One region of the Paenibacillus sp. UMB7766-LJ446 genome, then DNA from elsewhere that is predicted to be linked to it. Evidence: predicted binding sites of a transcription regulator. Region 1 holds the regulator's gene; the other holds the start of a gene.
The links. The regulator CtsR, encoded in region 1, represses protease genes until heat stress. The targets are predictions, from matches to a motif close to ATGGTCAATAAAGGTCAAACA.

Region 1 (4,435 bases):
AATCCGAGTCCCAGGCCGATCAGCGCTTTGGCTGCGATGCCTTCGCCTTCACGAATGAGGCCGAGCAAAATGTGCTCTGTACCGATGTTATTATGACCAAGACGGACAGCTTCTTCCTGCGCCAATGCGAGCACCTTTTGGGCCCGTTCCGTAAATCTTCCAAACATCATATCTCCTGCACCTCCATGGTTTTGGATAAAACGGGGCTGTTGAAACAATCCCGCCGTATTCTTCATATCTTTTGTTTGCAGCCGTGCTGCGAATAAAATCATTCAGCATTTATTATAAAATGCTTTATTATATAAAGCCGCAGATGCGACGTGAAACCTTTGTTAATGACTCTTGTTAGCCTAAGATTGATTGGCTTCACTAATCGTATCACGGATCAACTGAGCACGATAAATGTCACGCTCATCTGTCCGCATATCTTCCCCAAATGTTTTCTGCAAAAAGCCCGGCTGGGTCATCACATTCAGCTCGTTCATCACGGTTATGGACAAGCCGTCCAACAAGCCGAGATCTACACCAAGTCGAACATCAGACAGACGCTGTGCAGCTTCCTTTGAGTCGACGATAGCTGCATGGGACAAAATGCCGTAAGAACGCATAACTCTGTCGGTAATCCGCAATCTGGAGTCGGTAATTAACCGCTCTCTGGCGGTGCGCTCATGCCCGATCATTTGTAACACAACACTATGCAGGTTATCGATGACTTCATGTTCCGTCTGCCCCAGTGTGATCTGGTTCGAGATTTGGAACAGGTTACCCATCGCCTCACTGCCTTCACCGTAAATTCCTCGTACAGTCAGTCCGACTTGGGAGACTGCGCTTAGAATGCGGCCGATCTGCTGTGTCATCACCAGAGCGGGCAGATGCATCATGACAGATGCTCTTACACCTGTACCTACATTCGTAGGACAGCTGGTTAAATATCCTCTGCGGTCATCAAAAGCATAATCCACATGCGCTTCAAAAGCATCATCTATGGCGGAAGCTTTCTCCCAGGCTTCTTTCACCTGGAACCCCGGATAGAGGCACTGGATACGAAGATGATCCTCTTCATTAATCATAATACTGACAGACTCATCCTCACTGAGAATAACAGCACCATTTCTGGATTCGTTCGCAAGACTGGGACTGATCAGATGTTTCTCCACCAGTACCCGTTTGTCAAGGTCATCGATATCAGTCAGATCCAGGGTATGAAAATCTCCAAAGGCATGAACGTCGTCGTATTGAAGCACCTCGCTCAGCTTATTCAGCACTTCTTCCGATTGCTCATTGGAAGCCAGCATCGGAAACGGATAATGCTGCAGGTTGCGTGCGATCCGGACCCGGCTGCTAATCACAATTTCGGAATCAGCCGCATCACTACGCATCCAGTCGCTGAGCGCCTTCTCTGTAAAACGCAGATTAGACATTACGCATCCCTCCTACTCATCACAAACTTTACTCCTGAGCTATTTCTTTTTCAAGTTCCCTGATCTGATCACGAATTTGAGCTGCTTCTTCAAACTCCTCTTGCGTGATACTCTCCTGAAGATCCCGTTTCAAATCAGCAATCTGTCTTTTGACCTTGATGCGACCACCTGCTCGTGCAGGCACTTTACCCACGTGAGAAGTGCTGCCATGAACCCGTTTGAATAGCGGGTCTAAACGACTGTCAAAATATTTATAACATGAACTACAGCCAAAGCGGCCGATTTTGCTAAACTGTGAATAGGTCATGCCGCATTCTTCACAACGAAGGGATTGCGCAGGTGTAGCTCCCGCACTTCCATTCTTACCTGAGGGTTCAAAATCAAGCAACCCGGACAATAGGTTGTGAATGGAAAATCCATTGGATGTTCCGGGAATCATTTCCCCTTTTTCACGAGCACATGACTCACAAATATGGAATTCCGTCTTTTCTCCGTTCACGATCTTGGTGAAATGGAGTGTGGCCGGACGTTTGTTGCATTCTTGGCACAGCACAATGATGTACCCCCTTGATCCCGATAGTTTTCATTTACCGAGCAAAGATATTAACATCGCCTTTAACATTCTGGCACGAATTTGATCCCGGTAAGGAAGTTTGACCAATATAATCTCTCTCGATACAGCTGCCCGCATCAACCCGGCTTCCCTTTTGCTTAAGAAACGTGCTTCTTCCAGTTGGTAAATCAGACCTTCGGCAGCTGTCTGCCCGATCTCATCTCCAATACTATGGTGCAAATGGTTATGCAGAGCCGAGTGAGCCGGCAATTCAATCCGCTGTATGCGAACATAACCGCCGCCGCCACGTTTACTCTCTACAAGGTAACCTTTTTCGAGTGTAAATCGGGTGCTGATGACATAATTGATCTGGGAAGGCACACATGAAAATTGGTCAGCCAGATCATTACGTTGAATTTCGACCATTCCTTCGGGACTTTCATGCAAAATACTCTTCAGATATTGTTCGATAATATCAGAGATATTACGCATCCAATCATCCTCCACTGTCTGAAACGTTAAGTCAATAAGGACCCACACGCCCCTACAGAGTACACCTTCTCAACCCATTTAACCAATTTAACCAATCAAGGAAACAGCGAAACTGATCTTTCATGGTCGTTTACAGGAGAGCGAAGGACGCTCGAAGGTCCTTTAATATTGCCTATATCCGCTGATGTGTACTACCTTCAAAATGGCTCCCACCACCGGATTGCAGAAAGAAAGCTACGTAAGTATTTAACCTTTAGTTGACTTTGACTTTCTTTGACTTTATATACATTATAGCATATTTTGTGGTTTTGCCAAGAGGGAGCACTATTCATTTTTTACGATTTTACACGAAATATTCGGCTGACACAAAAAAACCTCTCCAAAAGAGCTGGAGAGGTCTACTTTTCTCACACTAGCAACGTATTGCTATGCAAGCTAAATCTCTATGAAAATGAGTCAGAACTCTCGTCATGAGAGTCAAAACAATCAGAAGAAATCAAGTAAATACGTTTCCCGTTTAGGGATCGCTTGTTCCAAAGCCTTAATCGCTCCTGTCGGTCCTTCAATTCTGCCTATTTGAGCCATCTCCGTAGGCCTGCGATAACCCATCAGCATTGCGGTGAGCGCCTGAATGTCTACCTTAACGGTCTGATCTTTAGCTTCAGGCTCAGTTGTTTTCCAAATCGAAGCTGTACCGTTCATCGCCACATTCAACTGCCAAACCCCTTCATTCCATGGTGCGTGTGCATCCTCTACCTCAAGATTAATCTGTACTGGTGAGTCTTGACTCGCAAAAGGATACTGTGAAATAAATTGCTCCACACTCACAATACGTGCCATGAAGAAAGGTACAATTTCCTGCTGAATTCGCGGATTATCCAATTGAAAAGCAAGCATATCACTGGCTGGTGCCTGTAAGGTAACTTCCTCTATCATTGAATCATGGTTGGCTATAAAGGTCCACAAGGCTTGTCTTGCCTCTTCGTTCAGATAAATGATCTCTCTAATGCTAAACTTTCTTTCTTTAACCTCATACAAAAGATACCCTTGCGCTTTACCAGCTTCATCATAATATACAGCCTTCTGGTTGGCTCCCTTAGTGAGAACAGAATTCTCCCATCTCGCATCATCCCGAATCAAAGTTCCGTTATAGCGCTCAGCATAAGCACTGTATACTTCCTTTAATGTGCTGAGTCCCGGATCGCCGCGCCGAATTGTTCCAGGGGTTGCCTTTTTCGCAGGCAGATGAGCTGTAGGCACTTTATATCGTTTAAATTCAACATAAGTCTCCCAACCATACCTCCGATAAAAAGCAAACGAGAACGGATGCAAAAACGATATACTTTGTTTATTACGGTTCATTTCCTCCAGCGCATGCTTCAATAGCCCAGCTACCCAGCCTTTACGTCTATATTCTGGCCATGTGGCTACACCCGCAATACCGCCCATCTCGAATGATCTCCCATGAATATAGGTTTGAAAAGGAATAATGTGAAGTTTGGCACCCAATTGTCCTTCCTCAAATACACCCCATATAACCTGTGAATCAAATTGACTCCGCCGCCTGTCCGTTTGTTCTTCACTCATTACCACTTGAAAAGCATACTCGGAGAGTGCCATAGCTGGTTCAAAATCATCTACCGTCAATTTCTGAATTTCCATGTCGTCCTGCACCCCGTTCTCTAAGTTATGATATCTTTCAAATCATGTCCTGATACGTGATGTATGTATCCAATTATGAGTGTGTCAGAGGAACGGGACAAAGTCAAACAAGAGATGCACGGGCATCTCTCAGGAAATAACATATAGTCGTAATTATAATCGTTTGCCTATGAATTAATATAGTAAAAACGCAAATAAAAACCACCACCGAATATCATCGGCAGTGGTTCTTCGCTTGGCGGCGTCCTACTCTCCCAGGACCCTGCGGTCCAAGTACCATCGGCGCTAGAGGGCTTAACGGTCGTGT
Region 2 (4,435 bases), on a different contig from region 1:
CATTGTAACTGAAGCTGTAAACCTTTCCGGAATTGGGTTAATTATAATAAAGAGGTGAGCGTATGAGACATACGAACAAATCAGGATACATACGCAATGACACTCAAATTTGAATTCGAGAGAGGAGTTATATATATGACATCATGGAAAAAATGGACAAGTGCACTATTGGCAGCAGGAATTATTGTGGGGAGCGGGGCTGTATGGCAGGATAGTTCCGTACAGGCGGCATCTGTATCGACAAAAGTGACAACACCAACTGAGGTAACCCTGAAATCGGGAGGCAAAACACTTACTCAAAAAGGACTTCTGCAAGGTGGATCTACCTGGGTATCGCTTACCGCAGTGAAGGATGTGGCGGGTGGAAGCTTAAAATATGATGCAAAGGCTAAAGAGTACGCCTTAACGGCAGCCAATAATACGATGACAATCAGCATGATTGATGGGGCACCGAGTGTTAGAATTAACAATTACTACCCACAATTCGAAGCGAAACTGATTAACGGCCGCTTGTATATTCCGTTTTCTGCAATGAGAGATTATCTGGGAGTTCAGGGCAGCTGGGATGGAAAAGCGAAGACACTGACGCTGAGCAAGGTGAAGCAGAATAGTGTGGCGGTTAAGGCGGCTACCGTGAAGGTGAGCATCAAGAACGCCGAAGTTGATATTCAATATCCTCAGGTGAGCGGATTGGCTAACGATAAAGCAGCAGCGGCCATCAACAAGGTGCTGAAAGATGAAGTCGATGCTTTTGTAGCGGATTTCAAAAAACAAACCAAGGAATTCGGCGACGCAGCAGCGAACCGTCCATATGCATTTGAGAGCACTTATGTTGTGACTTACAACGAAAATGGTGTTCTGGGCCTGATTACTCAGCGTTATGAAGATTATGCTGGTGCACATGGCATGACGACTCGTTCTGGACACACCTTTGCCCTGGATTCCGGTAAGGAACTGAGTCTGGATGATGTGATTCAAAACAACAAAACTGTGCGTGAAACGGTAAGCAAAAAAGTTGGAGATCAGCTTAAAGCTCGTGGAGGTTACCTTGAAGGCTATAAAGGCCTGAATAAGGATCAGGATTTCTATGTAACACCAACAGGTGTGGTTGTATTCTTCCAGTTGTATGAGTACACAGCTTACGCAGAAGGATTCCCGGAATTCCCGTTCACGTATAAAGAGTTGCTACCTAAAGGCACAGAGCCGTTCAGTGGCTTAACAGCAAACAAGTAAAAGTATTAGAGTTAAAGTAAAATCGAATAAATATATATCATGCACTCATATGTATCTTCAAAAAAGGACGCTCTCGTCATATTGACGAGAGCGTCCTTTTTTCATATAGCCAACTCAACTGGGCGTTGCCGTTTGAGTTGGCTATATGGTATATCCGTTTAATTGGCGATTCACTTGGCTTAGATGCCTTGGGAACCTACGTTTTCGATGACTTTATCGATGATACCGTAATCGGCAGCTTCAGCAGCACTCATAAAGTAGTCACGATCTGTATCTTTCTCGATACGCTCCAGCGGTTGGCCTGAACGTTCAGAGATGATGCGGTTCAAGGTGTCACGCATTTTCAGGATGCGGCGGGCACGGATTTCGATGTCCGAAGCTTGACCTTGCGCACCACCAAGTGGTTGGTGAATCATGATTTCACTGTTAGGCAAAGCAAAACGTTTACCTTTGGCACCTGCGTTCAACAGGAATGCACCCATGGAAGCCGCCATACCTACACAGATGGTAGATACATCCGGTTTGATGAATTGCATTGTATCGTAAATGGCCATACCGGCTGTAATCGATCCGCCTGGGCTATTGATGTATAAGTGAATGTCTTTCTCCGGATCTTCCGCAGCTAGGAACAACATCTGTGCCATGATGGCATTCGCCACAACGTCATTTACATCACTGCCAAGGAAGATGATACGATCCTTCAGCAATCTGGAATAGATGTCATAGGCGCGCTCACCCCGGTTGCTCTGTTCAACGACCATTGGAATATAACTCACGTGAAAAACCTCCTCGGAAATGTAAATGTTAAATTGGTGTTTATATATAAACTGTTACCGTATTAACCACATCATAAACAATTTCAAACAAAAAGTCAAAGAAAGTCAAACTAAGTTCGAAAAAAAAGAAACCTATTCGGTTTCATTGGTTAAAAGGGTTATGAGCTGCTAATTAAGAATGGCGCGCCCGCCAAGAATCGAACTTGGATCTCAGGCTTCGGAGGCCTACGTCATATCCATTGGACCACGGGCGCACATAGATTATTGCTGCAAATATAGTTGCTTAAAAGCAGTTTTGAAATATAAGTTTCAAATATGTGACAGCAATAATGATTATAGCTCATGAGTAATTTAATTGCAAGCAGATGCTCGCTGTTTTGGTTTGGATTACTCAGAAATGGATCATGATGAAGATAAGTGGATAAAGAGCGCAAATAGGTAAATGCTAAAAGAGGTTTGGGACATACTATATGAAAAACAAAAGCGAGCAATATGTAGATGAGATTTTTGCTTTCCTTCTATATATAGTATCGGACAGGTTGTTCTCGATCTTGGGAGATTGACATTGTGAAAATAGGCGCGTACAAACGCCTGAAACTTGTCGAATTAACGCTTCGAAACACTTGCATGTCGCGTCAGTTTTAGGTAGAATAGACGTGGGACTTAAAAAGTTAACCCGGGACGTTTTAGGGCCATGAAAGAGAGCTTGGAACGAGAAGCTTGCGGGAGTGGAAAGCATGCGAACGATTTTAGAAGTGCAAAAGCAGCTTCTGCCTGATCTCATGGATGTCTTGAAGAAGAGGTATACGATTCTGCACCAGATCATGTTATCGGATGTGATCGGACGAAGAACGTTAGCTAATTCCATGCAGATGACCGAGCGGGTTCTGAGAGCTGAGACCGATTTGTTAAAGGCTCAGGGACTTATTGAAATTGACAGTGCAGGGATGAAGATCAGCGAGGCGGGGCATGAATTGCTGCAGCAGTTGGAACCCGTCGCCAAAGAGCTGTTTGGATTATCCGAACTGGAAGAGCGCATCAAGCAAGCCTACGGTCTGCAAAAGGTAGTAGTGGTTCCTGGCGATTCGGACATTTCTCCATTTGCCAAACGGGAACTCGGCAGAGCCGGAGCGAAGGCTCTGGGTAATATTATGAGTGATAACGATGTTGTCGCCGTTACTGGCGGTTCAACAACGGCTGGAGTGGCAGAGCAACTGACTCCGCCAACATCGCTGAAAGGTGTCTGGTTCGTACCGGCACGCGGCGGGTTGGGAGAAAGCCTCGAAATTCAGGCCAATACGATCGCATCCACGATGGCAAAACGGGTAGGAGCCCAATACAAACTCCTGCATGTACCGGATTTGCTTAGTGATCACGCCTACGAATCACTAATCCAGGACCCTAGTGTTCAGGAGATTCTGCAGCTGATCCGTAAATCGCGAATCGTCATTCATGGAATCGGTGATGCCGTAGAGATGGCACGGCGACGTAAGCTTGCACCTGAGATTATAGATGAACTTCAGGAGCAAGGAGCCGTATCGGAATCCTTCGGTTATTACTTTAATGATCAGGGTGAGGTGGTACATACCATGCTTACGCTGGGCATGCGACTTCAGGATATTGAGCGGACCGATGTTGTGATTGGGATTGCAGGCGGCAAAAGCAAGGCTGCTGCCATACATTCCGTCCTGCGATTTGGTCAGGAAGATATTCTGATTATTGATGAGGCTGCTGCCGAAGTCATCGTTGCCGAAATGGAATAAGGCTTTATTTTGCACCACAAACATTGTTGTCTTGACGGACTTCACCGTCTGTCTTGAATATATAAGCTTCATAAAAAAATCAATCAAAACTTGGGAGGAACTTACTCATGATTAAAGTAGGTATTAACGGTTTTGGACGTATTGGTCGTTTGGCATTCCGCCGTATTCAAAATGTAGAGGGCATTGAAGTTGTAGCAATCAACGACTTGACTGATGCTAAAATGCTGGCTCATTTGCTCAAATATGATACAACTCAAGGTCGCTTCGATGGCGATGTTGAAATACACGACGGCTTCTTCAAAGTGAACGGCAAAGAAGTTAAAGTATTGGCTAACCGTAACCCAGAAGAACTGCCATGGGGCGACCTCGGCGTAGATATCGTTCTGGAATGTACTGGTTTCTTCACAACTAAAGAAGCAGCTGAGAAACACTTGAAAGGTGGAGCTAAGAAAGTTGTTATCTCCGCACCAGCTACTGGCGACATGAAAACCATTGTTTACAACGTAAACCATGAAATCCTCGACGGTACTGAAACTGTAATCTCCGGCGCATCTTGCACAACAAACTGCCTGGCACCTATGGCAAAAACACTGCAAGACAAATTCGGAATCGTTCAAGGTTTGATGACTACAATTCACGCTTACACTGGCGACCAAAACACTT

Region 2: the regulator CtsR is predicted to act here: its motif matches at 2,101-2,121, upstream of clpP (ATP-dependent Clp endopeptidase proteolytic subunit ClpP).

The regions. Positions count from the first base shown of each region.
Region 1 covers NZ_JASOYM010000021.1:59,413-63,847, forward strand. Annotated here, with positions in the region: gene QP794_RS31595 (ATP-dependent Clp protease ATP-binding subunit) at 1-170, opposite strand, end outside; gene mcsB (protein-arginine kinase McsB) at 351-1,421, opposite strand; gene mcsA (protein-arginine kinase activator protein McsA) at 1,450-1,974, opposite strand; gene QP794_RS31610 (CtsR family transcriptional regulator) at 2,005-2,466, opposite strand; gene QP794_RS31615 (GNAT family N-acetyltransferase) at 2,953-4,128, opposite strand; partial or broken rRNA gene rrf (5S ribosomal RNA) at 4,362-4,435, opposite strand.
Region 2 covers NZ_JASOYM010000015.1:134,596-139,030, reverse strand. Annotated here, with positions in the region: gene QP794_RS28290 (PdaC/SigV domain-containing protein) at 136-1,233, shown strand; gene clpP (ATP-dependent Clp endopeptidase proteolytic subunit ClpP) at 1,413-2,009, opposite strand; tRNA gene QP794_RS28280 (tRNA-Arg) at 2,189-2,263, opposite strand; gene QP794_RS28275 (sugar-binding transcriptional regulator) at 2,747-3,772, shown strand; gene gap (type I glyceraldehyde-3-phosphate dehydrogenase) at 3,880-4,435, shown strand, end outside.